4 regions of the Dactylosporangium thailandense genome follow, and region 4 is predicted to be linked to each of the others. Evidence: riboswitches for the same ligand, from Rfam matches in the RefSeq annotation. Region 4 holds a riboswitch; each other region holds the start of a gene.

Region 1 (7,366 bases), 1.6 Mb from region 4:
TGCGAAGAACGGATTGGGTATCGATGAAGAGGCGCAGCTGTTGCGTGAATGGCACGAGCGGTGAGCCGGCGACCTGCCAGTGTTCATCGCGTCACGCTCGCCAAGGCCGGAAAAGGCTGTCGTGTCCCTGACCGTTGCCGATGAACAACCGTGCCCACGAGCGTCAAGCGCCTCCCGCACTGGCGTTCCCAGGGAACTCACAGCGAATTCAGGCGTCTGACGGGCAGGTAGAGCACGTATCACTTGTTGCAACCGAAGCGAACCGGAGCAGTCTCCCGAGCGTCTAGGTAAGTGGTGCAACTCTCAGGGGTCGTCACCGAATCGCCCCTCGGGGCGGAATTCGGCAGGCGCTTTGACTGTTGTGTAGGGGGCATACCCGGGGGGCACCCGTTTTAGCAGGGTGAAACGGGGAAGGCGAAGGATGGAGCGGGGAGGGGCCCGAAGGTGGAGAACGTGAAAGTGGAGATGCGACCCGATACAGGTGCCGAGGAGCGTGACCTGGTCGGCGTGTACCTGCATGAGATCTCCCGCACGCCGCTGCTCGACGCCGCTTCTGAGGTCGAGCTGTCCAAGGCGGTCGAGGCTGGGCTCTACGCCGAGCACCTGCTCGACAGCGACGAGATTCCCGACGGCGTGACCGCGGAGGAGCTGCACCGCCTCGTGGCCGACGGCGAGCGGGCGAAGGACCGGTTCATCCGAGCCAACCTGCGCCTGGTGGTGTCGATCGCGCGGCGCTACGTGCGGTCCGGCATGCCGATGCTCGACCTGATCCAGGAGGGCAACACCGGCCTGGTCCGCGCCGTCGAGAAGTTCGACTACGTGCGTGGATACAAGTTCTCGACATATGCGACGTGGTGGATCCGCCAGGCGATCAGCCGGGCGATCGCGCAGCAGGAGCGCACGGTCCGGCTCCCGGTGCACCTCGTCGAGGACGTCAACCGCATGCGCAACGTCGCGCGGCAGCTCACCCGTGAGCTCGGCAACGACCCGGAGCCGGAGCAGCTGGCGACCGCGCTCGGCGTGCCGGTCGAGCGGGTGCACGAGCTCATGCGCTGGTCGCAGGACACCGTGTCGCTCGACACCCCCGTGGGTGACGACGGCGACACCAACCTCGGCGACCTGGTCGCGGACTCCGACGCCCCGTCGCCGGAGGACGTGGTCCTGGCCGCGCTGGAGCGCCAGCGGATCGAGGGCCTGCTCAACCACCTGGACGACCGTTCGGCCGGCATCATGCGGGCCCGCTACGGCCTCGAGGACGGGCGCGAGCACTCGCTGACCGAGGTGGCGACGCGGTTCTCGCTCTCCCGCGAGCGCATTCGCCAGCTGGAGATTCAGGCGCTCGGCCGGCTGCGTGAGCTGGCCCGGGCGGAGGGCCTGCAGGCCGCCTAGCAAGCAGCTACATCCCCCAAGACGAGCAAGGCCCCGGGTCGGAGCGGACCCGGGGCTTTTTCGCGCGGTGAGACCGAGCCGGCGGCGCGGGAAGGCGCGGGAATCGGTCCGCGGCGAACGGTGGCGGCTGCGCGAACGGCGGCGGCCCGGACCAGGCAGCGGAGCAGTCACGGCGGGCATGCGGCGGCAGTGGCGAGCGGTGAGTGGTCAGCTGCTGCGGTGGCGGCGCGAAGGGATCAGCGGTGAGCTGCGGTGGCGGCGCGGGCCGAGCAGTTGAGTAGTCGTTGCGGCGGGACATCGCTCACGGGCCGCGGAGCTGGGCAGTTCCGCGGCCCGTATGACAGCCATGAGGCGAGTGGCCCTAGAAGGGGTTGCCGCAGACCTTCCAGGATCCACTCTCCTTGATCAGGTCGAAGGTGTGGCTGGACTTGCCGGCGTTCTGGTAGGTCAGGCTGGCGTCGATCTGGGCCGTCTCGTTGCCGTTGTTGTTGCTGTAGGAGCCGCCCCAGCTGATGTCGTGGGCGGTGATGGGGTCCTTCTTGACGTACGCCTCGAAGGTCTCCGGTCCGTAGTTCTGCTGCGCCGAGGAGCACAGCAGGTCGTAGGCGGCCTGGGTCTTGCCGGTCTCGAGCGCGGTCAGGAAGTCCACGGTCGCGGCCTTGGGTTCTTTGGTGGAGCCGTTGACGACAAAGAAGAGCCCGGCGACGCCGCCCCCGCAGCAGAGTACGAAGAGGCCGATCCCGCCGAAAATAATGATCTTCCAGGTTTTACTCACGCGCATCAGCGTATGAATCGAGATCAAGACCTGATGTAAACCATTTGACGCAGGTCATGCCCGATGCGCGACGATTCGCGCGAACGGGAACGGCGTTATGGCGCGGTCGGCACGTGCGCGCGGCCGCGGGCAGAGGCCGGAGCCATGTCCGATGCGAGACAAGCCGCGGGCCGGGAAACGGGGTCGCGAGCCGCGAAAACGGGGCTGCGGGCCGGAAACGGGGTCGCGAGCCGCGAAAACGGGGCTGCGGGCCGGAAACGGGGTCGCGAGCCGCGAAAACGGGGCTGCGGGCCGGAAACGGGGTCGCGAGCCGCGAAAACGGGGCTGCGGGCCGGAAACGGGGCCGCGGGCCGCAGGCCGGGGAATCGAGCGCCGCGAGCCGCGAGCCGCGAGCCGTTTCAGGCCCGCTGTGCGACGACGAAGAGGCGAGGGAACGGCAGGATCGTGCCGAAGGGCTCGCGCGGGTACAGCTGCCGCATCTGCTCCTTGACCTCCGCCGTGAACTCCTCGAGGTTGTTCCCGGAGAGGGCGTCGAGGTAGGGCCGCAGGCCGGTGCCCTTGAACCACTCGAAGACCGGGTCCTCGCCGGGCAGCACGTGGTAGTAGGTCGTCTCCCACGCGTCCACGGTGAGGCCGGCCGCGGAGAGGAGCCGCACGTAGTTGGCCGCGCTCAGCACCGGCGACGCCGAGCGCGGACCCGTGGTGCCCGAGGCGCCCGCCAGCAGCGGTGCCCAGCGCTCCTGTGCCGCCACCGCGACCATGCCCGGGTCGAAGGAGAGCGGCACCTGGAAGGCGAGCGTGCCGCCGTCGTCGAGCGCCGCCGCCCACAGCGGCAGCAGCGTCTCGTGGTCGCCGACCCACTGCAGCGAGGCGTTGGCCACGATGACGTCGAGGGAGCCGCGCTGGGGCCGCCACTCGCCCGCGTCGGCGAGCTGGAAGGTCAGCTGGGCGGTTCGGTGCTCCGCGGCCGCCGCGATCATCGCCGGCGAGGAGTCGAGGCCCAGGATTGCCGCGTCCGGCCAGCGGGAGGCGAGGGTGGCGGTCATCGTGCCGGGGCCGCAGCCGAGGTCGACGACGGCGACCGCGGACGTGGTGGGGATGCGCGCCACGAGCTCGCGGAACGGGCGGGCGCGCTCGTCGGCGAAGCGCTCGTACTGCTGCGGATCCCAGGTCGCCATGCCCCAATGATGAAGGGCCGCCCTTCGATGGGAAGAGCGGCCCTTCGAACAAGCGACGAACTAGACCTTCGGCCGCCCGTACCCGTAGATGCTGTCGACGCCGATCGGCGCCTCCTTCACCACGTCGCCCGTGTGCGGGGCGTGCACGATGGTGCCGGGCTTGACGTAGATGCCGACGTGGCCGAGCCCGTTGTAGAACACGAGGTCGCCGGGCAGCAGCTGGGAGCTGCTGATGTGGGCCACCTTGCTCCACTGGCTGGCCGCGTTGTGCGGCAGGCTCACGCCCGCGGCGCCCCACGCGCCCATGGTCAGGCCGGAGCAGTCCCAGCTGTTCGGACCGGCGGCGCCCCACTTGTAGGGCTCGCCGAGCTGTGCGTAGGCGAAGTTGACGACCTTCTGCCGGGTCGCGTCGTCGACGACGGGCGCCTTGGCGTTGGTCGTGCCGGGCGAGCTCACCTTGGTACTGCCGGCGTTCTTGGCCTTCTTCTGCAGGTCCTCGAGCTTCTTGACGTCGCCCTCGATCTGCTTGCGCTGGTTTTCGAGATCGGCCTTCTGCGTGTTCTGGGCCGCGATCGTCTCGTCCAGCTTGGCCTTGTCGTTCTTGTAGTCCTCGATGCTCTTCTGCTGCTGGTGCGTGATCTGCTGGAGCATCGAGAGCTGGTCCATCAGCGAGCCCGACGACGTCGCGTTGAGCACGATGTTGAGGTTGCGCATGTTGCCGTTGGTCTTGAACGCGGCGATCGCGATCTCCTGGACGGCGCCGTTGGTCGCCGCCACGCTGTCCTCGAGCGTCTTCGCCTTGCTCTGGGAGTCGGCCAGGTCGATGTTGATTTTGTTCCAGGCCTCGACCGTGGCCTCGAGGTCCTTGTTCGACTTGTCGAGCTGAGCCTCGATGTCGGCGAGCGACGGATCCGCGTGCGCGACCGTCGCGGGTGCGAGCACGGTGAGTGAGACGAACCCGATCAGCAGAGTCCGCAGCACCGACCGGCGGGCACGATGTCCAGTGGACAAGGAAAGACCCTTCTGCACCGACACCGCCTACCGGGTTAGCTGACGGGTTCGGGCGGGAAGAGATAGCGCCCTACCGCAGCGTTGCGGATTCACCCCGAGAAGCGCGGGTCCCCGGTTCGCCGCGCGCGCCCGGGGGTGGGTGCGCGCGATGTCGATTCGGCGGCGCTTGCCCGGCGCCGTCCGGGTTGGACGGCGGACTGCCGAGCAGGCCAGAGCCTAACTTAACGTGATCATCTCGCGGGCGAAAGGCGTGCGTCCCGCTCGATATCTATTACCCCAAAAGTCCGTATTACTGCCGGTTGGCCGCCCGTGCCAGACCGTGACATCGGTGCCGGACGGTTACAGATTCGGGGCTTGATTCCTACGCGGAAGCGGGTTAAATACTCCTAACTTCTTACACCGCCGGTGCAAATAGTTCGGGGGTCCGCACGTGCTACGGGTCCAGAACCTCGAGGTCGTCTACGACGATGTGATGCTGGTGTTGCGGGGCGTGGGCCTCGCCGTCCCGGAGGGCCGGATCGTCGCCCTCCTCGGCGCGAACGGCGCCGGCAAGACCACGCTGCTGCGGGCGCTCTCCGGCCTGCTGGGCGTGCACGACGGGGCCGTGACGCGCGGCTCCGTCACCCTGGGCGACACTCCCGTCCACCGCCTGCGCCCCGCCGCGGTCGTGCGGCGCGGGATCAGTCAGGTGATGGAGGGCCGGCGCACCTTCGCCGAGCTCACCGTCGAGGAGAACCTGCGGCTGGGCGCCCATACCCGCCGCCGCGGCGCGGCCGAGGCGATGGAGCGCATGTACGCGCTCTTCCCGGTGCTCAAGCAGCGGCGCGCGGCGGTGGCCGGCTACCTCTCGGGCGGCGAGCAGCAGATGCTGGCGATGGGCCGGGCGCTCATGTCCGACCCGAAGTACCTGCTGCTGGACGAGCCGAGCCTGGGCCTGGCCCCGCGCATGGTCGAGCAGGTGCGGGACCTGATCGTGGAGATCAACCGGGCCGGCACCGCCGTGCTGCTGGTCGAGCAGAACGCGACCATGGCGCTCTCCGTCGCCGAGCACGGATACGTGCTGGAGAACGGCAAGGTCGTGCTCGACAAGCCCGCCGCCGAGCTGCTCGCCGACGACGACATCCGCGAGTTCTACCTGGGATCGCACGCCGCCCACTCGTTCCGCGAGGTCAAGCACTACAAGCGGCGGAAGCGGTGGTTGTCGTGAGCGATGTGCTGACCTTCAAGGACGTGCAGCTGAGCTTCGCGGGCGTCAAGGCGATCAACGGGGTCGACTTCAGCGTCGGCGCCGACGAGCTCTTCGCGGTGATCGGCCCCAACGGCGCCGGCAAGACGTCCATCTTCAACGTGATCTCCGGGGTGTACCGCCCGCAACACGGCCGGGTCCTGCTCGGCGACACCGACATCACCGGCGCGCGCCCCGACCGCGTCGCCCGGCTCGGCGTCGCCCGCACGTTCCAGAACGTCGAGCTGTTCCGCCAGCTCACGGTCGTGGAGAACCTGATGCTCGGCCGGCACCACCACATGCGCTACGGCACCCTCGCCGCCGTCGCCTGGCTCGGCCGCGCCCGCCGCGAGGAGCTGGCCAACCGGGCCCGGGTCGAGGAGATCGTCGACTTCCTCGAGCTCGCGCCGTGGCGCCGGATGCCGGTGGGGCTGCTGCCGTACGGCGTGCAGAAGCGGGTGGAGCTGGGCCGCGCGCTCGCCATGGAGCCGCGGCTGCTGCTGCTCGACGAGCCGGTCGCCGGCATGAATCTCGAGGAGACCGAGGACATGGCGCGGTACATCCTCGACATCCGCGACGAGCTGGGCATCCCGATGATCCTCGTCGAGCACGACATGGGCCTGGTCATGGACCTCGCCGACCGGGTGCTGGTGGTCGACTTCGGCGTCCCGGTCGCGTGCGGCACGCCGAAAGAGGTCCAGCAGCACCCCGACGTGATCCGGGCGTACCTGGGGGAGGGGGTATGACCATCGCCGAGCTGGTGCGCGATCGGGCGCGGCGGACCCCGGACGCGGTCGCGCTGCGGGAGAAGCACCGCGGCATCTGGCGCGAGATCACCTGGCGGCAGTACTGGGACACGGCCCGGTCGGTCGCGCACGCCCTGCGCGGGCTGGGCGTGGAGCCGGGCGACCGGGTCGCGATCCTGTCCGAGAACCGGCCCGAGTGGCTCTTCGCCGACGTCGCCACGGTGGCGCTGCGCGCGGCGACCGTCGGGCTCTACCCGACCAGCCCGTCCGGCGACGTCGGCTGGCTGCTGGCCCACTGCGGCGCGAAGGTGCTCATCGCCGAGGACCAGGAGCAGGTGGACAAGGCCCTGGCGGTGCTGGAGGACTGCCCCGGGCTGCTCAAGATCGTGTACCTCGATCCGAAGGGCATCCGCAACCGGTACACCAACGATCGCCTGCTCTTCTGGGGCGACCTGCTCGCCGGCGTCTCCCAGGAGGACCTGGAGCTCGCGGCCGAGCCCGGCGACCTGGCGACGCTCGTCTACACCTCCGGCACGACCGGGCGGCCCAAGGGCGCGATGCTCACCGTGTCCAATGTGGACTTCGCCGTCGGCGTGCTGCGCGGCGAGGGCGGGCTCACCGATCCGCCGCCCGGCCCCCGTGACCTGCTGCTGTCGTATCTGCCGCTGTGTCACGTGGCCGAGCGCGTCTTCACAGTGTGGCTCGGCGCGGCCACGGGCGTGGTCGTGCACTTCGGCGAGTCGATCGCGACCGTGCAGGCGGATCTGCGCGAGGTACAGCCGACGATCCTCTTCGGTGTCCCGCGCATCTGGGAGAAGATGCTCGCCGGCGTCACCACGCGCATCGCCGGAGCGTCGCGGCTCAAGCGCGCCAACGCCCGGCTGTGGCTGCGGGTCGCCGACAGCATCGGGGCAACCCTCGCCGCCAACGGCGGGCGGCACACCCCCGGCAGCCGGCTGCGCTACGCGCTGGGCTGGCTGTGCTGCTACCGCGCGCTGCGGGAGCGGATCGGGCTGCGGCACGTGCGGTACGCGGCCAGCGG
Region 2 (7,366 bases), 5.0 Mb from region 4:
GCTGTCGAAGTCGGGCGGCGACGATCCGGCTGCCGAGGTCGTCACCCTGCTCGGCGGTCCCAGCCCGCGGACGATGTGCCCACCATCCGGCCCGACACCGAACGAACTCGGCAACGGCTCGGCCTTCATGCCGCTCACCGCCCTGCGCGCCAGCCTCCGGGAGGGCCCTCCGTGACGAGAGCGCCTCGCACAGAATCGCGGACGCCCCGTGCGATGGACCTGCACGGGGCGCCCTTGTTGCCCTTCGACCAGTTCCCCGGGAGGGGCACGAGCGCTGTGCTGAGTTCAACCGCCAGTGGTCGAAGCGATTCACCGGACTCGTTGGGCGATCCTCAGCTCCGTCAGGTAGCGCTTGACAATTTGCCCCCCGCAGTCCGCGTCGATCAGCCGCGCGATGGAGTTCAGCAGTGCGTTCCGCTGCACGTCCGGCAAGGCACGGTGCTGAGAGTAGGTCAACAGCAGATCCAGGTAGTCAGCTGTCGAGTACGGCAGCTCCCACTCGTATCGGTGGAACTTCGCAGGCCCGAATCGCCCCGACGAGGTGAGCTCCCGATCGTCCTCGACGATGTCACGAGCGGTCTCCAGACGCAGGCCCGGTGGGGTCGACGGATCGAAGCGCTCGTAGCACTTCTGGATCTCAACGAAGAATGCCTCGGTCCAGGTACCGCCGGCGATGTGGTGGGTTCCCACGGTGGCCAGCAGGCCACCGGGGCGCAAAGCGTCAGCAGACTTCGACACCCGCACCGCGGGGTCGATCCAGTGAAACGCGGTAGCGGAGAACACCACGTCGAACGGTTCACCGGGCAAGGGCCACTCCTCGAACGCCGCCGTAACGACCTCCACCGCGTCGAACGCGGCAAGATTTCGCCGAGCCACAGCCGCCATGTCCGCGCCCAACTCGACAGCCACGATGCGGCAGCCCCGCTCGGCCAGCGGCACGGTCGCCTGCCCGGTGCCACAGCCGATCTCCAGCACCCTTGCCCCAGGCGCTACCCCGGCCGCAGCGAGATCATCAAACATCTGCACTGGATACCGAGGGCGGGCACGGTCATAGCGTGCAGCGTCCTCGTTGAAGGTCTCTCGCAACCTCACGTAGTCATTGATATCGCTCACCAACAGAGAGTACGAGCGCAGCTCCTACGACAGGCACCCAATTCTCGATGCCAGGCACGGCAGGGTGGAGCCGCCCGCCCGCCGATCGTTACTGGAATTCGCAATCACGTGCCAGTACGAGAGCGCACTCGGCTGTCGCCCGGCGTGGCGGCGAAGCTCATCGCCGGCGCCGCGAGTGCCACGGCGCCGGCGATGGCGAGCGCGACCGCCGCCGCGGACGATCGCCGTCCGCGGGCGAGACGCAGTGCTGTCATGTGAAGGCCTCCAACCCGGAGCGCGCCACCCCGGCACGTCGGCCTTCATCTATGTCATGTACTCGGCGCCGGGCTCACTGAGCCCCGGTGAACCTTCGCGGCCGGAAACCTCAATACGAGTAGCCCCGCTGGGAGATCCAGTCGGCCAGCTTCGGGACGCTGACCCAGTAGGTGCCGTCGCCCCGGGGGTTGGCCGGATCGGCGATCTTCACCGTGCTGCCACCGTCCTGGTATCCCACGACGGTGAGGTAGTGCCCGCCTTCGTAGGAGTGGTAGACACCGGCGTTGTCCGTGAGGTGCCCGGCGATGTTGGCGACGACCGCCCGCCCGCTGCTGATGGTGGACACCACGTCGGCCTGCAACTGCTTCGCCTGCGCTGACGTCGCCGGGTAGGCCGGGATCTCCCTGGTCCGGTACACCGTGCGGCCGTCGCCGATCACGCTGTTGAGCACCCGGGTGGTGTCCAGGGCCGAGTTCGTCCCGTTCGTGGTGGTGCCCAGCATCGACGCGGCGCGGTCCTGGGTGATGGCGTGACCCGCCGCCGTCAGCGCGATCCGGGTGGCCGCCGGGCCGCAGTAGTAGAAGTTGGGCTGCAACTGGAAGTCGTAGGCGAGCTCCTTCTCCGCGGGGGCCGCCGGCGTCGACTGCGTCGGCGCCGGAGCGGACGGGTCAGGCACGGCCCGGGCGGCATCAAGCCCGCCCGCCGGCGCACCTACCGCGGCAGCGGGGGCCGACGACGTGTCGGCGGCCTGGCCACACGCGCTGACGGCCGCGGCGGTCACGGCGAGCAGCGCGCCCGAGATCGCGACCGCTCGCACCCGGCGCATGCCTCGGATGCGGCCGGCCTGCTCACGTACGGGTTCAGCATGCATTGCGACTCTCCTCAACACCCCGCGCAGGGGTGATCGATCAGGGTTGAGCATCGGGGGTTGTGCGCGCAGCACGGCGCTCGGGGCAGGCCGCAGGGGCCAGCCACCGCAACACGGCGTGGGCAGCGCGGAGCAACGCGTCCCGGCTCGCCCGCAGCGCACTCGGCGCCGCGCGGCGGCGGTCCGCCCTACGTGTGGTTAGCGCTCGGCCGCCGATGATCGACGCAGACCCGGGCGCGCACGCTCCGGGCGAGATTGGCTGCAGCGGGGGTTGCGGCTGTGCACAGGCGAATCTCCCTTACGCATCCGCTTACCGGGTTAGCTGACGGATTCGGGCGCGAAGGTCGCCCTACCGCGGGCGCTCGGCCCACGGATTCACCCCAGACGTGCGGTGGGTCCCCGGCTCGTGCATGGCACGACTCAGCGGGCCCGTCCCGGCGCCACCTGTTGTGAGCACGAACCGGGGCGAGCGATCAATGACGTTACGCAAGGCCACGGGCCCTGCAAACACCTGCTAGCTGGAAGAGCTGCTCTCCGCGCAACTACGCAACGCGGCGTTGGCCGCACTGTCCGATCAGGACGTGACATGCCGTCAGCCGCCGGCCCACGGACCGTCAGATCCGTGGGCCGGCGGCTGACGGTTGCTCAGTCCAGGGCCAGGGTCAGGGTGTGCTCGGTGGCGGAGCCGGACACGCGGGGTCCTCGCCGCGGGCCGCGCGGCCCGGTGACCCAGCACACGGTCCAGCCCTCGATCAGGTGCTCCAGCCCGCGGGTCACGACCGCCCGCAGCTGCGATCCCGCCCGGGTCACCTCGACGACCACACGCTCCTCGCCGGCCGCGTCGAAGAGCGTGGCGACGCGCCGGTCGCCGTCGGCCATCCCGAAGACCTCGAACACCGGGGCGAGCGCGTCGTCGTAGTCGGGCCGGTCGGTGCGTGCGCCGAGGGCGATCACCGAGCCGGGCCGCACCAGCAGGGGAAGCGACGCGAAGTCGTGCCGCTGCCGGACCCAGCCGGGTCCGCTCACCGTGGTGCCGTCGAGGTAGCTGGTCCACGCCCCGCCGGGCAGGTAGAACTCGACGTCTCCCTCGTCGCTGAAGACCGGCGCGACGAGCAGGTCCGGCCCCAGCATGTACTGCCGATCGAGGAACGACGACGTGCGATCCTGCGGGAACTCGAGCAGCATCGCTCGCATGACCGGTATCCCGCGCCGGTGCGCGTCCACGGCCGCCGCCCACAGATAGGGCATGAGGGCATTCTTGAGCTGCGCGAACTGCCGGGTGACGGTGACCGCCTCCTCGTCGAACGCCCACGGCACCCGGTACGACTCCGAGCCGTGCAGCCGCGAATGCGAGGAGAGCAGCCCGAAGGCCACCCAACGCTTGAAGAGCGCGGCGGACGGCGTGCCCTCGAATCCGCCGATGTCGTGGCTCCAGAAGCCGAAGCCGCCCAGGCCGAGGGAGAGCCCGCCGCGCAACGAGTCGGCCATCGCGGTGTACGTCGACTCGCAGTCGCCGCCCCAGTGCACGGGGAACTGCTGGCTGCCGACGGTGGCGGAGCGGGCGAAGAGCACGGCCTCGCCCTCGCCCCGGTGCCGGCGCACCTCGTCGAAGACCGTCTGGTTGTACAGCAACGGATAGTAGTTGTGCATGAGCTGCGGGTCCGACCCGTCGAACCACACCACGTCCGTGGGGATCCGCTCGCCGAAGTCGGTCTTCACGGCGTCCACCCCGGACTCGAGCAGCGTCCGGATCTTGCCCGCGAACCATTCGCGCGCGGCCGGGTTGGTGAAGTCGACGATGCCCATGCCCGCGACCCACAGGTCCGACTGCCACACGGTGCCGTCCGGGCGGCGCAGCAGGTAGCCGGCCGCGGCGGCCTCCTCGAACACGGGCGAGCGCTGGCCGATGTACGGGTTGATCCAGACGCTGCGCCGCAGGCCCCGGTCGCCGAGCCGGCGCAGCATCTTGTCCGGCTCCGGGAACACCCGCCGGTCCCACTCGAAGTCGCACCAGTGCAGGGCACGCATCCAGTAGCAGTCGAAATGGATCACGCTCAGGGGCAGGTCCCGCTGCGCCATGCCCTCGACGAAGTGCGTGACCGTCGCCTCGTCGTAGTCGGTGGTGAACGAGGTCGACAGCCACAGGCCGAACGACCATCGCGGCGGCAGGGCGGGGCGGCCGGTCAGCGCCGTGTACTTGCGCAGGATCTCCGCCGGTGTCGGGCCGTAGATCACCAGGTACTCGAGGTGCGGGCCGGGGGTCGAGAACTGCACCGCGGAGACGATCTCGGACGCCACCTCGAACGAGACCCGCGCCGGCGAGTTGACGAAGACCCCGAAGCCGGCGTCGGTCAGGAAGAAGGGGACCGACTTGTACGCCTGTTCGCTGGCGGTCCCGCCGTCCTGGTTCCAGCTGTCGACGACCTGCCCGTTCTTGACGAAGGGCGTGAAGCGCTCTCCGAACCCGTAGACGTTGGCCCCCACCGGCAGCGTCAGGCGCTCGATCATGAAGTCGCCGGCGGCGGCATCGGTCATCGAGGCCAGCGACTTGAAGCCCGAGGACGTCAGCGGGGTACCGGCGCCGAGGAACCGCAGCCCCCACGGCCCGGCGGCCGCCGCCTCGACGCTGAGGTCACCCGCGGTCAGCCGGACCGCCGCGTCGTCGCGTTCGACGCGCACCTCGACCGGGGCCGGCGAGATCTCGAACCGCACCGACGGGCGTTCGAGCACCGCGCGGTGGCTGGCCCGCACGCGCACCACGTCGGGGGCCGGCGCGGAGAGCTCCACCGTGATCGTGGGCGTGTTGAGCACGGAGCCGCGGTGCTCGTTGCGTTTGGTCAGCACCGCGATCGAGGCGGTGGCCTCGCCGGTGCGCACGTCCAGCGCGTCGGTCGCGTACCGCGCCGTGACGCCCTCGCGCAGCAGCCAGTAGCCGTCGTTGAACTTCATCGCGATCTGTCCCAAGAAGTCGTCGGGGTGGGAGGGTTACGCATGGCGCGCCGCCGTGCTCTGCCGGATCGTGAGCTCGGGGGCGATGAGCCGGGTCTGCGCGGTGCCGTCGCCGTCGACCTGCCGCAGGACCATCTCGACGGCGGCCCGGCCGATCTGCTCGGCCGGGACGGCGACCCCGGTCAGCTCCACGACCTGGTTGACCGCCGTCTGCTCCGGGCAGAGCGCCACCACGGAGATGTCCTCGGGCACCCGCAGGTCGAGGCGGCGCAGCGTGCCGAGGACCGCCCCGAGGATGCCCTCGTTGTGCACGACGAGGGCCGTGGGCCGCGGCCGCTTCGCCAGTTCCCGTTCGAGGAGCGCGCTCGCGGCCTGGTACGCCGGCTCGCTGGGGCACCACCGGCCGTCGATGCCGTGTCGCCGCACGGCGGACTCGAAGCCGGCCGCGAACGCCAGGGCATAGCCGCTGCGGCGCTCGTACACGGCGCCGGGCGACCCGAGCATGAGGACCGAACCGTGCCCGAGTCCGGCCAGGTGCTCGACGCAGGCCTCGGCGGCCCGGGCGAAGTCGAGGTCGACCCAGACCAGGCCGCCGGCGTTCTGCGTGGTGCCGATGAGCACCGCCGGCAGGCCCAGCGCTCGCAGCACCGGCAGGCGGGCGTCGTCGGCCTCGATGTCCATCACGATCACCGCGTCGACCAGTGCCGTCTCCCTGACCCGGCGTACCCCTTCCACGCCCTCGCTCTGGGTCAGCAGGAGGATGTCGTGGTCGTGGTCCCGGGCCGCCGCGGCGATCCCGGCGACGAACTGCATGATGACCGGGACGTTGTTGTCCGCGCGCAGGGGCGCCATCAGGGCGAGGGTGTTGGTCCGCTTGCTGGCCAGGGCCTGCGCCGTGGCGTTGGGCCGGTAGCCGAGCTCGGCGACGCTGCGGGCGATCCGCGCCCGCGTCGACGCCGAGATCGGCCGCTTGCCCGACAGCGTGTAGCTGACCGTGCTGACCGACACCCCCGCGTGCCGAGCGACGTCGGCGATGGTGACCACTACCGGGGGCCCTCGCCGGCCGTGTGCTCCGCGATGACCCGGCGGTACCAGTACGCGCTGTCCTTGGGCACACGCTCCTGGGTTCGGTAGTCGACGTAGAACAGCCCGAACCGGATCGAGTAGCCCAGATCCCACTCCAGGTTGTCCAGCAGCGACCAGACGTAGAGGCCGCGCACGTCGGCCCCCTCGCCGACCGCCCGCGCGATCGACTCCACGCAGGTGCGCAGGTAGTCGATGCGGGGCTGGTCCTTCACCCTGCCGTCCGGGTCGACGTAGTCGTGCACCGAGGCGCCGACCTCGGTGACGTACATCGGCAGCTCGCGGTACTCGCGGTGGACCCGGGTGAGGCAGTCGTACAGGCCGGCCGGCTTCGCCGCGATGCCGGCGCTCATCATCGGGCCGGGCGGGTCGATGAGCCGGGCGCCGAGCACGGGCACCGTCGGATCGGCCTTCACGATGTGGTTGAGGTAGTAGTTCACCCCGAGGAAGTCGATCCCGGTGCCGATGACCTCCAGGTCGGCCTCGCGGACCACGGCCGGGTCGGACAGCGTCGGGAAGAGCTGGTCGAGGTCCTGCGGGTAGGACCCGCGCAGGAGCGGGTCCAGGTACACGCGGTTCTGCTCGCCGTCGAGGAGCCGGGCCGCCGCGACATCGCCCGGCGCGTCCGACCACGGCCGGACCACCGCCATGGACAGCGTGATGCCCACCTGTGCGGAGCCCGGCGCCAGCGCCCGGAAGCGCTGCACCGCCTCGCCGTGCCCGAGCAGCATGTGGTGGATGGCGGTTCCGGCCTTGTGGTAGTCGCGGTAGCCGGGCGCGTGCAGCCCCCGCGAGTAGCCCTGCCCGATGACGGTCCACGGTTCGTTGTGGGTCAGCCACAGCGGGACCCGGTCGGCCAGGCGCTCGAGCACCACCTGGGCGTAGTCGGCGAAGTGGTGCGCGGTGTCCCGGTTGAACCAGCCGCCCTCGTCCTCCAGGGCCTGCGGCAGGTCCCAGTGGAAGAGCGTCACCATCGGCTCGATGCCGTGTTCGAGCAGGGTGTCCACGACCCGGTCGTAGTGGTCGAGCCCGGCCTGGTTCACCGCGCCGCGGCCCTGCGGGAGAATCCGCGGCCACGAGATCGAGAACCGGTAGGCG
Region 3 (7,366 bases), 1.2 Mb from region 4:
ATGCCCGCCTGGACGGCCGGTCGGGTCGCGCTGGTGGGCGACGCCGGCTACGCGCCCTCCGCGCTGACGGGCCAGGGCACCGGCATGGCGCTCGTGGGGGCGTACGTGCTCGCGGCGAATCTGCACGATCTGCCCGCATATGACCGTCAGATGCGCGGCTTCGTCGACGTCAACCACAAGGCGGCGCTCGCCCCGGCCCGCGGCTTCGCGCCGAAGTCCGAGCTGGCCGTGAAGCTGCGGCACCTGAGCATCCGCATGCTGCCGTACCTGCCGGGCAACGGCCTGATGATCGCCGCGATGACCCGCGAGGCCCGGCGCGCCGCGGGGGCACTGCGACTGCCCGCGGCAATCTCGTGACGCCGAAGGGGTTTACTTCAGATCCGGTTTGATGCGTCGATGTAAGGGTGCAGGGTCGGCCGGACGCGGGTAGGCGAGCGATGCGTGATCGAGACGCGGCGATGGACGCGATCCGCTCGGTGTACCGCATCACGGGCCGCATCAACACCGGCACCACGCTGGCCGAGACCCTGCAGCTCATCGTGGACGCCGTCGTCGACGGGACCGGGTTCGCCGTCGCCGTGGTCAACTACCTGCACCCGGAGGGCGAGTACGAGGCGATCGCGCTGGCCGGCTCGGAGGAGGCGCGCGCGACGCTGCTCGGGACGCGGTACCCGGCGGCGGAGCTCGACGAGTACCTCGGGCGCACGGAGGCGTGGGGGCAGCTGCGGTACCTCCCGCACGAGCGGCACAGCGATCACATCCACTCCTGGGTGCCCGACGCCGTGCCCGGCTGCGAGGACGTGCCCGAGGCGGAGCGCTGGCACCCGCTCGACGCCCTGTTCGCCCCGCTGCGGGCGCCCGACGGCGAGCTGGTCGGCATCCTCGGCGTCGACCTGCCCACCGACGGCCGCCGGCCCGGGCCGCTGCAGCGTGAGCTGCTGGAGATGCTCGCCGCGCAGGCCGGCATCGCGATCAACAACGCCAATCTGGTCGAGGCCCTGCAGCGGGAGCGCCGTCACCTCGCCGCCAGTGAGGAGGCCTTCCGGCTGGCCTTCACGGGTGCTGGTACGGGCATGTGCATGCTCGGCCTCGCCGGCGCCACCCAGGCCCGGATGACCCGCGTCAACCCCGCCCTGTGCGAGCTGCTCGGCCGCACCGAGGCGGAGCTGCTCGAGCTGCGCATCGCCGACCTCATGCACCCGGACGACCTCGACCTGGCCCGGCTCGCCTTCGCCGCCGCGACCACGGGCAAGGGCACCCAGGTGCGCGACTACGAGATCCGCTGCGTGCGCGGCGACGGCACGGTGATCTGGGTCGCCGCGACGCTGTCCATCGTGGCCGGGCCGCCCGCCTTCGGCATCCTGCAGGTCCAGGACATCACCGAGCGCAAGGCGGCCGAGGCCGACCTGGTGCGCCGGGCGTCCCGGGACCCGCTCACGGGCCTGGCCAACCGCGACGCGCTGGCCGCACCGCTCGCCGCCGCGGTCCGCCGGGCCCGGTCCGGACACGGTGTCGGGGCGCTGCTCTTCTGCGACCTCGACGACTTCAAGACGGTCAACGACACGCTCGGTCACGACGCCGGGGACGCGGTGCTCGTCGCCGTGGCCCAGCGGCTGTGCGCGCTCGTCCGGCCCGGCGACACCGTGGCCCGCCTCGGCGGCGACGAGTTCGTGGTGCTCGCCACCGACCTGCCCGGCACCGACGCGGCCGGCCTGGCCGCGCTCGTCGACCGGGTCGAGCGGGCCGTCTCGGCGCCGGTGGTGCACGACGGGCACGTGTTGCGGGTGCGGGTCAGCGTCGGGGCGGCCGTGATCGATGACACGGTGCTCGATGCCGGGGCCGCCCTGCGCCTGGCGGATCGGGCGATGTACCAGGTCAAGGGCGCTCGGCACGGGCGCGGGATGACCGATCGTGTGACAGCGCACGGTGAGCGTTCCGGTGCGCCGGGTGGGATCCCGTTGCTGTGGCTGGCCGAGTCCTGAAGTCCCCGTTACTGTCGGGTGGTCTGCCACGGGCGACGCGCTCCGAAATGCGGGGCCACCGGGCGGGCGCCGTCGAGTCGCGACGCTCACTTCGGCGTCGTGAGCCGGGGACCCATCGCAGTCCTTGGGGTGTATCCGTGACCGAGTCACGGTAGGGCGAATCCTCCCGTCCGAACCCGTCAGCTAACCCGGTAGGCGGCACCGGAAGGAGACCTTCTCGTGTTCGTCGACGCCCTGTGTCGTCTTTCCCTCGGACGGGTGATCGCCAGGACCTGACCTGGCCCGTGTCCACCCGCTGACCGTTCGTCTCGCCGCCGCGCGATCCCTTTCGCACCACGGGATCGTGCCGATGGCGCGCGCCCGCATCCGTCTGAGGAATGATCTTGCTGAAACCTTTACCGCGCCAATTCCAGGCGCGTCATCGCCGATCACTGCTGACCGTCAAGCCCGTGGCCGTGTCCGCGGTCGTCCTGTCCGCCACCCTGCTCGCGTCCGGCTCGGCCGGCCACTCCGCCTCCGCCGGCGCGCCACGCCCGCCGGTCGCCGCGCCCGCCGCGCCCGCGCCGCTGTACACCGAGGACGCCTCGCTCGTGCTGTCCCAGCTCGACGGGCAGGCCGCACTCTCCGACGCGCCCGCGCCGGTCCCCCCGCCCCCGCCCGCCCTGCCGCGGCCGGTCGCCGGGCTGAACCAGACCCAGATGAACAACGCGGCCGCGATCGTCCGGCAGGGCCGCGCCCAGGGCGTGCCCGAGAAGGGGCTCGTCGTGGCGGTCGCCACCGCGATGCAGGAGAGCGACCTCTACAACGTCGCCAGCCCGGCCGTCCCGTCCTCGATGAAGCTGCCGCACGACGCCGTCTCGACCGACCACGACTCGGTCGGGCTGTTCCAGCAGCGCGCGAGCCAGGGTTGGGGCAGCGTGCCCGAGCTCATGGACCCGGCGCACTCGGCCGCGCTGTTCTACTCGGCGCTCGCCCGGGTGTCGGGCTGGCAGAGCATGAGCGTCACGGCCGCGGCCCAGGCGGTGCAGCGCTCCGCGTACCCGGGGGCGTACCAGAAGCACGCCGGCCGGGCCGCGGAGGTCGTCGCCGCGATCGCCTGAGTCGCTCAGCGAACGGGATCGATGGTCCACTCGTCCTCGTGGTCGGCCAGGTGTACCGTGCCGACGGTTCCGCCCGGCGTCAACGTGACCTCGATGCCGGGCCGGGGCCGGCCCTCGGGCGGCGGCACGTACGCGTAGCGGTTGAGGACCAGCACCGTGGCCCACCGCTGCCGGGTGCGGTCGAAGACCCGGTCCATGCCGATCAGCGCCACGCCGGCCGGCGTGTCCGTGACGTATCCCGGCACGGGCACCGGCCGGCGCGCGTTCGTGGCGAGCTGTTCGGCGACGTGGCGCCACACGGCCCGGTCCTGCGCCGCCGAGCCGGGCGTGATCCCCTCCACGCTGGCGTACGCGTCCGGCGCCCACTGCCACAGCAGCCCGCTGCGCTCGGGGTGGGCCTGTTCGCTGTACCACTGCGCCGGACGCCCGCCGAGGGAGTCCGCGGGGTCGAGGAGCATCGCCGGCTCGTCCGCCTTCGTGGCCGGGTCGAGGAAGCGCGGCACGAACCCGGGCGCGTAGAGCGAGATCGTGAAGTCGGTGGTCGCGGGCTGGTCGGCGTACCGCTCGGACTGCCGCGCCGCCCACAGCGACGGGCTCGGGCCGGCCGCGACCCCGTCCGGCAACCAGCCCGGCCGCAGCCGCAGGACCAGCACCGGATCGAACCCGCCGACCCCGGCCCGGGTCGCGCCCGATGCGTCCGCCGCCCCGGGCACCGGCCCGCCCTCGGGCCGCCCCGGCAGCGTGACCGCCACCCCGGCGACCAGGGCGAGCACCGCAGCGGCCACCGCCCCGCCCGCGGCCGCGGCCCGCCGCCGGCGCCGCCGCCCCTCGGTCACCACCCGCCCCAGGTCGACGCGCGAGGCCGGGGCCTCGTCGCCGTCGCGCATGAGGACCCGCAGGCCCTCCTCCCAGTCGTTCACCGTGCCCTCCCCGCGTGCTCGGTGGTGTCCTCAAGCAGCCGCCGCATCGTGGCGAGCGCCGCCGAGGTCTGACTCTTGACCGTGCCGGGCGCGCAGCGCATGGCCAGTGCCGTCTGCTCGACGGACATGTCATAGAAGAACCGCAGCACCAGTACCGCCCGCTGCCGGTCGGGCAGCCGCGCCATCGCCTGCCGCAGCTCGAGCCCGGCGGGGATGCCCTGCAGCGCGACGTCCTCGGCGGGCCGCTCCGGCACCCGGTCCACGAGCGACACGCGCGCGGACCAGCCGCGCCGCCGCTCGTCGATGAACCGGTGCACCAGGACCGTGCGCACGTACGCGTCGACGTTCTCGGCCCGCCGGACCCGCCGCCAGCGCACGTAGACGTCGGTCAGCGCGCGCTGCACGATGTCGTCGCCGCGCGTCCAGTCGCCGCAGAGCAGGTACGCCGCCCGCCGCAGCCCGGGCAGCCGCGCCCGCACGAACTCGTGAAACTCTTGCTCGACGGCATTCGCCATGGTCGCTGCCTCCCCGCTTCACCCCCTTAGGCGTACGCGGGCCTCACCCCGGTTCGCCGGAGCCGAAGATTGCGCGTGCCAGGTGTTTCGTTACGGCGGGCCGACGAGTCTCAGCAGGCAGCGGCGGTTGCGCTCAGCGTGGAGCGGCGGTTGCGCTCAGCGCGGAGTAGCGGCCTGCGCTCAGCGTGGAGTGACGGTTGCGCTCAGCGTGGAGTGGCGGGTTGCGCTCAGCGTGGAGTGGCGGTTGCGCTCAGCGCGGAGTGGCGGTCGCGCGGCGGGCCAGCGCGACGAGCTCGGCCACGGCCGTGGGGGAGGGCGAGGCGAGGTCGAGCGCCAGCAACGCCTGGGAGAGCAGCTCCCCGGCCTGACGCCGGCACCAGTCGCGGGCGCCCGACTGCTCGATCGTCTTCGCGGCGCGCTCCACGTCCGCGTCGCTGAGCCGGGCCCGGCCCTCGAAGAGCGCGGCCAGCTCGTCGGCCCCGGCCGCGATCGCCGCGGCCACCGGCAGCGACCGCCGCCGCCGGCGCAGGTCGGGCCCGATGCCGCCGCGCTCGCCCCAGATGCCCAGGAGGTCCTCGGTGAACTGCACCGCGAGGCCCAGCCGCACGCCGAACAGCCGCAGCCGCTCCACCTGCGCCGGGTCCCCGCCGCCGGCCACCGCGCCGAGGGCACAGGCGGCGCCGAACAGCGCACCGGTGCGCTGCTCGACCATGGCCAGGCAGTCGCGCAGGAGATCGGTCCGCTCCTCGCCGCCGCCCACCGGGGGCGGCTGCGTGCGGGCCAGGGGCGGGGTGTCGCGCAGGGCCAGGGAGGCGTGCTGCCCGTGCAGGAGCTCCTGCACCGCGTCGCCCAGGATGCGCAGCATGGCCCGGTCGGGTCCGGGGCGGCCGGGGCGCTGGCGGGGGCGGGCGGGGCTGCTGTGGGTCGGGTCACCGGTGGCGATCACGTCGAAGGCCAGGGCCAGCAGGGCCTCGCCGCCAAGGGAGGCGGGCTCGGCGCCGACCACGCTCCAGGCGGTGCCGTCGGGGTGCTCGTCGACCAGGTCGCGGCGGATCGCCGACCAGTGGTGCATGAGCTCGACGGCGACCGCCGAGGGCACCGCGTCGTGGGGGTCGCCGCCGACCGCGTCCGCGCACACCAGGGTCAGGGCGCTGCGTATCGAGGCGGCGGGGGCGTCCTCGCCGCCCCAGGTGCGGTGATGCCAGCCCAGCTGCAGCTCGGCGACCTCCCGGGACGGCTCGGGCAGGCGCCCGATCGCCGTCCGCAGGGGCGGGTCGACCAGCCGGCCGGCCCAGCGCAGGACGTCGTCCGTGGTCCGCAGCACGATGACCACCGCGGTCGCACCACCCATCGCCAGAGAGGGAGCACGCAGCAGGTGCTCGGGATCGGGCCGTGCCGATGCGAGCCGCCCGGCGCCCGTGAACCTGGTCAAGTATGCCGGGGCGGTCGGGTGCGCATGCCGGATTCCGCAATGGAGGGGCTGTGTGGCGAAGACCGCATTCGCCCGTACGGTGCGTGTCGCGCCGAAATCCGCGTGTCGCCCGCCGGAGCGTGCGCCGGCCCCGCGGAGCCGCCGTCCGCGTTCCGCCCGTCGCAGCGCGCGCCGGCCCGCGACCCGCGATGCGCGCGTCGGCCGCCGGAGGGTGCGCCGGCCTCGCGGAGCCGCGATCCGCGTGTCGGCCGCCGGAGCGTGCGCCGGCCTCGGGGAGCCGTGATCCGCGTGTCGCCTGTCGCAGCGCGCGCCGGCCCCGCGCGAGTCCGCGATCCGCGCGTCGGCCGCTCGAGCGTGCGCCGCCTCGCGGGCACGTCGCTGACCGGCGGGTGCGTCGGCTCCACTGTGGAGGGTGGCGAGTCGGAGGCCATAGGGCCTTATTGCCCCGGCCGGTGTCCGGGTGAGGGCGCGGGTGAGGCGCCCGGCGAGGCGGTGGCGGCGCGCGAGTCGTAAATTGTCGTAGCCGCGAGGCAGGATGTATGACAGCGCGCAAGCCGGACTGGTGGGGAGGTGGCGGTTGGCCGGCAAGATCAAGGACGAGGACATCGCCCTGGTCCGGGAGCGCACGTCGATCGAGGACGTGATCTCCGAGCACGTCACGCTGCGGTCGGCGGGTGGCGGCAACCTCAAGGGGCTGTGCCCGTTCCACGACGAGAAGACCGCCTCGTTCAACGTCTCACCGACCCGCAACGTGTATTTCTGTCACGGCTGCGGCGCCGGCGGTGACGCGATCAAGTTCCTGATGGACCACGATCATCTCTCGTTCGTGGAGTCCGTCGAGCGGCTGGCGTCCAAGGCCGGGCTGCAGCTGCACTACGTCGAGGCCGGCAGCGCTCCGGTGCGGCCCAGTGGCCAGAAGCACCGGCTGATCGCCGCGCACACCGAGGCCGCGCGCTTCTACGCCGCGCAGCTCGGCACGCCCGGGGCCCGCAAGGCGCGCGAGTTCCTGGCGCAGCGCGGGTTCAGCAAGGAGGCGGCCGAGCGCTACGGGTGCGGGTTCGCCCCGGAGGGCTGGGACAACCTGGCCAAGCACCTGCGGGTGCAGGGGTTCTCGGCGCAGGAGCTGACCACCGCCGGACTGTGCCGCGAGGGGCGCTCCGGCGGGCTCATCGACCGGTTCCGGCGGCGGCTCGTGTGGCCGATCAAGGACATCTCGGGCGAGGTGATCGGCTTCGGCGCGCGGAAGCTGTTCGACGACGATGACGGGCCGAAATACCTCAACACGCCCGAGACGCCGCTGTACAAGAAGTCGCACGTGCTCTACGGCATCGACCAGGCCAAGCGCGAGATCGCCAAGCAGAGCCGGGTCGTGATCGTCGAGGGGTACACCGACGTGATGGCCTGCCACCTGGCCGGC
Region 4 (7,366 bases):
AGCAGTGCAGCAACACGGCGGCCTGGGTGGTCGTCAACAGGGCGGACGGCGTGGAACTCACGTCACCATCGTAGCCCTAAACGCCAAAAACGCTACGAACCCCTCCTTGAAGGGTGCTCGACGCGCTGACGACTTGACCTCCATACGAAGGCGAGCGTTGATCGACCTCCCCGTCCGATTATCTCCCCCGAGCGTGGATGGCGAAGGGCTGGCAGTGGATGCCGTGTGTCCGCCGCCGCGGATGCCTTCGTAGAGGGCTTGGTCAGGCGGTCGCTAAGGAGTGCAGGTAACGGTCGACGTCGAAGTGATGGTCGGTGAGCCGTCGGCGGGCGGCGGCGCGTTCGTCGTCGGTGAACAGGGCGCTGTTGCATTGAGCGATCGTGTTGATCGAGCATGGGATTCTTCGCCGCGAGGTCCGCCTGGAGGCTGGCGGTCGCCGGGTAGCACCCCTGCAGCTGTCCGTTATGCGCCGTTTTGTTATCGCGACGACCAGCATCAAGGAACACGAGCGTGGACCCCTACCGAAGTTCTTGCGGCAGGGGATCTTGACGATGGCTCAATGCAACAGCGCCCGCAGGTAAATCCCGGTGCGATACGGCCTGCAGTTACCGCTACCGATGATTAAAAGTCCGCAGCTCTGCCATTGAGCTAGCAGCCCGCGCCCAACAGGGCACCCTGCCCGCCCCCTCGACTTCGCGCGCGTTTCCCGAGCAGCGCGCCCGGGGGCGGAAACGCCCGGCGGCGGCCTCCCACACCCCATGGGAGGGCCGCCGCCGGGTTCGGAGGGAGAAAGGTCAGCAGGACAGCGAGCCGGCCCCCGTGCCCGTGCCCAGGATCGACACGAAGCGCTGGTACGCCGCCACGCGGCTCTGGACCTGCGCCGGGTTGCGGCCGCCGCACTCCAGGCTGCCGTTGATGCTCCGGATCGTCTCGCCGAAGCCGGCGCCGTTGACCATCGCGTTGTGCGGGGTCATGGTGCCGGGGCCGCTCTGGGTGTTCCAGTACCAGAGGGCGGTCTTCCAGGCGACGGCGGAGTCGGTCTGCACGAGGTTCGGGTTGTGCAGCAGGTCGATGCCCAGCGCGTCGCCCGCGGCCTTGTAGTTGAAGTTCCACGACAGCTGGATCGGGCCGCGGCCGTAGTACGCCGACTGGCCGGCCGGGCAGCCGTAGGACTGGCTCGTGTCGCAGTAGTGCGAGTAGTTCGCGGTGTTCTGCTCCACGACGTACACCAGGCCGCCGGTCTCGTGGTTCACGTTGGCCAGGAACGCGGCCGCCTCCTGCTTGCGCACGGCATCCGAGCCGGTCTTCGCGAAGCCGGGATATGCCGACAGCGCCGCCACCAGGCCCGAGTAGGTGTAGAAGGAGTTCCGGCCCGGGAACATCTGGTTGAACTGGGCCTCGCTGACCACGAAGGAGCCGTTGGAGGGGGGCGGGGTCGTGCCGCCGCCACCGCCGCCGGTGCCCGAGCAGGTGTACGGGTCCCAGAACCAGGTGCTGATCACGGGGCTGTAGCCGGGGTTGTCGTGCTCGGCGATGTAGAACTTGCCGTCCGTGAACTTCACGATGTCGCCGGTCACGTAGTTGCGGCCCTGCACCCAGGCCGGGAAGCTGCAGCCGCCGGCCGAGCCGGTCTGGGGCGGGTTGGTCGTCGGCGTGCCGCCGCCGGCGCCGCACGAGCCCTGGTCCTGCCACACCCCGGTGGTCCCGGGTGGCGCCTCGTTCTGCGTCCACCACTTGGCGAGGTAGTTGTGGCCGTTGCGGGAGACCGTCGCGCCTCCGGTGTAGACCGCCGAGGACTGCCACGCGGGGCTGCACGACGCGGCCGAGGCGGGCAGCATGTTGAACACCGCGACCACCCCGCCCGCGATGGTCACCGCGGCGAGCATCGCCAGCAGGCGCACTCTCGACACCGTTGATCACTCCTTCTGAACCAGCCGATTGACCAGCCCATATGACCAGGCACTTCGGCTCGAAGGAGCGAACGTCATCTTTTTATGAAGAATATTTACGGTTGCCTTGAGGCCCGGCCGCGGCGAGTGATCTGCGTCACTTATCGCTGGTCATAAAGATCTCCGCACAAACGGTGCGGTGCGCAAAAGAAGCGCCCTGGGTACAGTGACCCACGGTCACGTCCAGCAGGCGCCGCCCCCGGCGCCGGGCGGGGCTGCCGCCCAATCGCCGCACGTGGCGAGCCGGGGACCCACCGTTACGTTGGGGTGAGTCCGCCCTTCCGATCGGAGGGGCGGTAGGGATCGTTCCGTCCCGAACCCGTCAGCTAACTCGGTCGGCGGCCGACGGAAGGAACAACGAACCAGATGTCATCGCGACATCCCTACCGGCGCATGATCGTCGCGCTGCTGGCGGCTCTGGTAGTCGGGGGGCTCGCCGCCACGCCCGCCGCGGCCGAGCCCGGCGGCGACACCGGCGACGAGGGGTCCAGCGCGAACCCGACCCTCGGGTCCGTGCTCGAGGACAGCACCCGCGCCTGGTCCGAGGCGAAGGAGAAGTTCGACGCCTCCGTCAAGCGGCAGGGCGAGCTCACCGCGCAGCTGCAGGCGACCGAGGCCCAGCTGGCCACGGTCCAGGAGCAGGTGGCCGCGATCGCCGTCGCGGCCTACCGCACCGGCCCGCTGACGACGTTCGCCGCGCTGATGGACGCCGGCACCCCGGACAGCTTCGCCGAGCGGGCCGACACCATCAACCAGATCGCCCACCACAACGACAACCTGCTGCACCAGCTCAAGGGGCTCAAGGAGAGCCAGGCCGCGCAGAAGAAGGCGCTCGAGGACGAGGTCGCCGCGCAGCAGCAGCAGGTGCAGACGATGGAGCAGAAGAAGAAGGACGCGGAGACCGCCCTGAAGCTGGCCGGCGGGCCGAGCAAGGGCTTCGTCACCGCGAACCTGCCGAGCGCCGACCCGGTGCCGCGCACGTCCAGCGGCGCGCTGCCGAAGGAGTCGTGCAGCGTCAATGACCCCACGACCACCGGCTGCATCACCCCGCGCATGCTCCACGCGATGCAGGAGGCGCAGAAGGACGGCTTCAAGCGGTTCGTCGCGTGCTTCCGCCCGAGCGGACCCTACGAGCACCCCAAGGGCCGGGCCTGCGACTTCTCGGTCCAGACGAAGAACGGATTCGGTGGCGTGGCCTCCGGTGACGACTACGTCTACGGCAGCACGCTGGCCGCGTACTTCGTGAAGAACGCGAACCAGCTCGGCGTCATGTACGTCATCTGGTTCAAGGAGATCTGGACCCCGGCCGTGGGCTGGCACCATTACAGCGGCGTCGCCGGCGATCCCTCCAGTGACCACACGAATCACGTGCACCTGTCGATCCTGTAATCCTCAGACGCGCGACCGGCCGGCCGATGGGGCAACCGTCGACCGGCCGTTTCCGTCGCAGGGGGAATAGCAGTGAAGTACCGTCTCGTGACCCGCAGCGACTTCGACGGACTGGTCTGCGCGGTCCTGCTGCGGCACCTCGACCTCATCGGCGACATCACGTTCGTGCACCCGAAGGACGTGCAGGACGGCGCGGTGGAGGTCGGGCCGACGGACATCCTCACCAACCTGCCGTACGCCCCCGGCGCCCACCTGGTCTTCGACCACCATCACTCCGAGACCCTGCGCGCCGCCAAACTCCACCATGGGCAGGCGACCAACCACATCATCGACGCGGATGCCCCGTCGGCGGCCCGGGTGATCTACGACCACTACGGCGGCGCCGAGCGCTTCCCGCACGTCTCCGACGAGCTCATGGTCGCCGTGGACCGGGCGGACTCCGCGCAGTACGACATCACCGAAATCCTGCAGCCGACCGGCTGGACGCTGCTGAACTTCCTGATGGACAGCCGCACCGGGCTGGGCCGCTTCCGCCAGTTCCGGATCTCCAACTACCAGCTCATGATGCAGCTCATCGACGCGTGCATCGACCACCAGGACGTCGAGGAGATCCTGGCCCTGCCGGACGTGGCCGAGCGGGCCGAGCTGTTCCGGGAGCAGCAGGACCTCTTCGTGGACCAGCTGCGCCGGGTGTCGCACGTGCACGGCGACGTGGTCGTGGTCGACCTGCGCGACGAGGAGACGATCTACGCCGGGAACCGCTTCATGGTGTACGCGCTGTTCCCCGTGGCCCGCGTCTCGATCCACGTCATCTGGGGCAAGCAGAAGCTCAACACGGTCTTCGCGGTCGGCAAGTCGATCCTGGACCGCACGTCCCCGACGGACATCGGGTCGGTCATGCTGCGGTACGGCGGCGGCGGCCACCTCGCCGCGGGCACCTGCCAGGTCCCGCACGACCAGTCCGAGCAGGTGCTGCACGACCTGATCGAGAAGGTCGGCGCGCCGATGAGCTCAACGGCGGCGAGAAAGCACTAGAGGATCTCGGTGTCCCGCAGCAGGCGCCACAGGCCGGCACCGTCCGGGGCGCTCAGCCAGCGCCGGTCGTTGGGCGGGAAGCGCCGCGGGCTGCCGGCCACGCCCGGGAACGCGCCGGCCAGCACCGCCTGCGTGGGCGAGAGGTGCCGGATCGCGACCGCGGCGATGCTGTCCGGGTGCTCCGCGGCGAACTCGGCGTAGATCTCCGGGTCGTGCTGGCCGTCGTCGCCGACGAGCAGCCACTGGATGTCGGGGAACTCCTGGGCGAGCCGCGACAGCGTGGCCTGCTTGTGCGCCTGGCCGCTGCGGAAGAACCGGTCCGGCTGGGGCCCCCAGTCGGTGAGCAGCAGCGGCCCGGCCGGGTAGAGGTGCCGGGACAGGAACCGCGTGAGGGTCGCCGCCACGTTCCAGGCGCCGGTGGACAGGTAGAAGACCGGCGCGCCCGGGTTGGCGTTGACCAGCCGCTCGTACAGCACCGCCATCCCCGGTACCGATGCCCGGGCGTGCTCATCGAGCACGAAGGTGTTCCACGCGGCCAGCAGCGGCCGCGGCAGCGTGGTGATCATGACCGTGTCGTCCACGTCGGAGACGATCCCGAAGCGGGTGGCGACGGGGTCGATGATCCGGATCGGCGCCTCGACGGGGGCGCTGTCCTCACACTGCAGCGTCACCGTGCCCCACCCGGGGGCCAGGTCGGCCTCGACCACGAAGTCGACGAACCCGCCCCGGTCGCAGCGCACCTCGCTGGTGCGCCCGCCGACCTCGATGCGCACGAGCGCGTTGCTGACCGACACGGCGGTGAACGAGCGCCAGCCGCGCAGCTTCTTCAGCCGCTTGCCGGGCTTCGGGTCGATGCGGGCCAGCAGCACCCGGCCGAGGACCCGCACCCAGCCCGGCCGGGTGTCGGTCGCGGCCGAGCCGTAGCCGGTGTATGCGGTGACGGCGACCTTCCAGCCCCGCCGGCGCAGCCGCCGCTCCAGGACGCCGTGGAACGCGTCCTCGATGCGCGCCGCCCGGTGCAGCGGCAGGGGCGCGCTGGTCGGAGAGCTGGGGGTCAGGGACACTGTCCCACCCTGCCATACGCCTGCCACCCCTGCACCCGGCTAGCCGATCAACCCAACGTGACCAACAGGCGACCGTGGCATGAAACCGTGAGCCCGAACCGCCGCGGCACTTCTAGCGTGAATGTCATCAGGAACACACTGACAGCGCACAGGAGGTGCGAGATGGCTACCACATTCGAGGCCGTTCGGGCCGAGGCGCTGTTCGCCTCGGATCTGCAGGGCTCGCAGACCCCGGCGCGCGGCGAGATCCGCACGGCGATCGCGGCGACGCTGCGCCGCATGGGCGTGCAGGGTTGCGCGGCCCGGGTCGCGAGCGAGTTCGGCGACCACCCGGAGACCGCCGTCGCCCGCATGGCGTGGGCGCTGGCGCAGGTCCGGGCGACCTATCCGGCCGAGGGCTCCAAGACGCTGCGCGCGATCCACGCCCTGCGCCGGCCCGGCGCGGTCATCCGTACGGTGGCCGCCTGACCTGTGCCCGCATGAAATGTGCGGCAAAAGGGCAGTACCACGGCCATGCAGGAACTGCACGTCACCATCGACCCGGCCCACGCCGACCCCGCCGTCCAGCGGCTGCAGGAGCCGCTGGAGGCGCAGCTGACCTCGGCGCTGCAACGGGCCGCCGAAGTCATCGAGCACGACTACCACGGCGAGTCCGTGGAGCGGGTGAGCCACCGGCTCCTCGAGATCGCGCGCGCGAGCCTCCACCCCGACATCGCCGACGCCTGGCTGCCCGACGAGCGCGAGCTGCGCCAGGCGGCCCAGGCGATCGTGAGGGATTTTCACTGATTGCCCCGATCGTGCAACCTGTCCGCCCCACACTGTCTCCAGAGCCGCACCAACCCAGGAGGACAGCGTGGAGCAGCACAAACTCACGATCGACATGAACGAGGCCACGATCGACCAGCTGCGCGACCACCACTTCGCGCTCTTCGGGCTCCACGCGATCGCCACCTCGGCGAGCGGCGCTCCGACGATCTGGCTCTCCGCCCACTACCTCGAGCGGCACCTCGAGATCACGTGGAACGAGACGTACTCGATGTACACCACCCGCCAGACCCCGCACGCGCCCAGCACCAAGATCGTCGCCACCCACAACTACCCGGCCCCGCTGGGCAGCGTGCTGACCGTCTCGGGCAACGACGGCGCCGGCATCGTGACCCCGGGCGGGCCGGCCGGGCACATGGAGATCGACAACACGGGACGGATCGAGCTCGGCGCCGGGCTCTGCATCCACGACTCGCACGGGATGTACCAGCCGATGGGCGTCTTCGACCTGATCGACGTGGACCTGTTCCAGCCGATCCCGAAGGTCGCGTTCTTCTTCTCGCCGATCCCGCACATGGCCGGCGAGATCGCGACCCGCTCGCTCGGCCCCGGCGTGCTGCTGGACTACCAGATGTCGAGCAACGGGTCGCTGTCGATCGAGTACGACATCCACGACGGCTGGGCCACGAACAACCGCCCCTACGCGCGCGCGATCGCCGCCAACGAGCCGCTCAACCCGCTCCTGCTGATCCGCTCGTCGGCCCTGCAGGCCCTCGCGATGCAGCGCCAGCGGTCCGCCACCCGCGGCTAGACATTGCTGATCAAGCGGACCGAGTGCGCCTCCGTCGGGTCGGGCGGCTCCCAGCGCCCGGCCATCCGGTCGATCACGGCCGGCGGCACGACCCGGTCCCGCGCCCGGTTGCGCCGGTGCACGACGTCCGGCGGGGCCTCGACGCCGACCACCTCGACCCGCGCGCCGTAGTCCGCGGCCACCCCGATGGCCCGCGACCGCAGCGCGCGGGTCACGTTCGTGGCGTTCCAGACGTACGGGGAGCCGGCGCGCAGGTGCTCCTTCGCGCGCGCGTACGCCGCGGCCACCACCGGCCCCTGGTCCTGCGTGGGGCGCACGCCCAGCTCGTCGCGCAGGTCGTCGAGGCTCACCAC

Evidence for each region. Region 4 has a riboswitch for cyclic di-AMP ahead of AC6JBM_RS45070 (coiled-coil domain-containing protein). Riboswitches for the same ligand answer to the same signal wherever they lie in the genome.
Region 1: linked by a shared signal. The riboswitch ahead of AC6JBM_RS38040 (NlpC/P60 family protein) and the one ahead of AC6JBM_RS45070 (coiled-coil domain-containing protein) in region 4 are both predicted to bind cyclic di-AMP.
Region 2: linked by a shared signal. The riboswitch ahead of AC6JBM_RS22375 (C39 family peptidase) and the one ahead of AC6JBM_RS45070 (coiled-coil domain-containing protein) in region 4 are both predicted to bind cyclic di-AMP.
Region 3: linked by a shared signal. The riboswitch ahead of AC6JBM_RS50980 (hypothetical protein) and the one ahead of AC6JBM_RS45070 (coiled-coil domain-containing protein) in region 4 are both predicted to bind cyclic di-AMP.

The regions. Positions count from the first base shown of each region.
Region 1 is NZ_AP029195.1:8,549,022-8,556,387, reverse strand. It holds gene AC6JBM_RS38060 (NAD-dependent epimerase/dehydratase family protein) at 1-64, shown strand, start outside; gene AC6JBM_RS38055 (sigma-70 family RNA polymerase sigma factor) at 466-1,389, shown strand; gene AC6JBM_RS38050 (Rv0361 family membrane protein) at 1,751-2,164, opposite strand; gene AC6JBM_RS38045 (methyltransferase domain-containing protein) at 2,563-3,342, opposite strand; gene AC6JBM_RS38040 (NlpC/P60 family protein) at 3,403-4,323, opposite strand; cyclic di-AMP (ydaO/yuaA leader) riboswitch at 4,364-4,525, opposite strand; gene AC6JBM_RS38035 (ABC transporter ATP-binding protein) at 4,826-5,560, shown strand; gene AC6JBM_RS38030 (ABC transporter ATP-binding protein) at 5,557-6,324, shown strand; gene AC6JBM_RS38025 (AMP-dependent synthetase/ligase) at 6,321-7,366, shown strand, end outside.
Region 2 is NZ_AP029195.1:5,159,127-5,166,492, forward strand. It holds gene AC6JBM_RS22365 (hypothetical protein) at 1-45, opposite strand, end outside; gene AC6JBM_RS22370 (class I SAM-dependent methyltransferase) at 310-1,113, opposite strand; gene AC6JBM_RS22375 (C39 family peptidase) at 1,478-2,239, opposite strand; cyclic di-AMP (ydaO/yuaA leader) riboswitch at 2,529-2,672, opposite strand; gene yicI (alpha-xylosidase) at 2,882-5,185, opposite strand; gene AC6JBM_RS22385 (LacI family DNA-binding transcriptional regulator) at 5,222-6,229, opposite strand; gene AC6JBM_RS22390 (GH1 family beta-glucosidase) at 6,229-7,366, opposite strand, start outside.
Region 3 is NZ_AP029195.1:11,350,083-11,357,448, forward strand. It holds gene AC6JBM_RS50970 (FAD-dependent monooxygenase) at 1-357, shown strand, start outside; gene AC6JBM_RS50975 (sensor domain-containing protein) at 438-1,982, shown strand; cyclic di-AMP (ydaO/yuaA leader) riboswitch at 2,056-2,195, shown strand; gene AC6JBM_RS50980 (hypothetical protein) at 2,432-3,082, shown strand; gene AC6JBM_RS50985 (hypothetical protein) at 3,088-4,002, opposite strand; gene AC6JBM_RS50990 (SigE family RNA polymerase sigma factor) at 3,999-4,517, opposite strand; gene AC6JBM_RS50995 (polyprenyl synthetase family protein) at 4,768-5,868, opposite strand; gene dnaG (DNA primase) at 6,485-7,366, shown strand, end outside.
Region 4 is NZ_AP029195.1:10,115,556-10,122,921, reverse strand. It holds gene AC6JBM_RS45080 (helix-turn-helix domain-containing protein) at 1-61, opposite strand, end outside; gene AC6JBM_RS45075 (glycoside hydrolase family 19 protein) at 795-1,910, opposite strand; cyclic di-AMP (ydaO/yuaA leader) riboswitch at 2,159-2,306, shown strand; gene AC6JBM_RS45070 (coiled-coil domain-containing protein) at 2,316-3,338, shown strand; gene AC6JBM_RS45065 (exopolyphosphatase) at 3,411-4,373, shown strand; gene AC6JBM_RS45060 (App1 family protein phosphatidate phosphatase) at 4,370-5,431, opposite strand; gene AC6JBM_RS45055 (hypothetical protein) at 5,600-5,905, shown strand; gene AC6JBM_RS45050 (hypothetical protein) at 5,951-6,223, shown strand; gene AC6JBM_RS45045 (hypothetical protein) at 6,291-7,013, shown strand; gene AC6JBM_RS45040 (AAA family ATPase) at 7,010-7,366, opposite strand, start outside.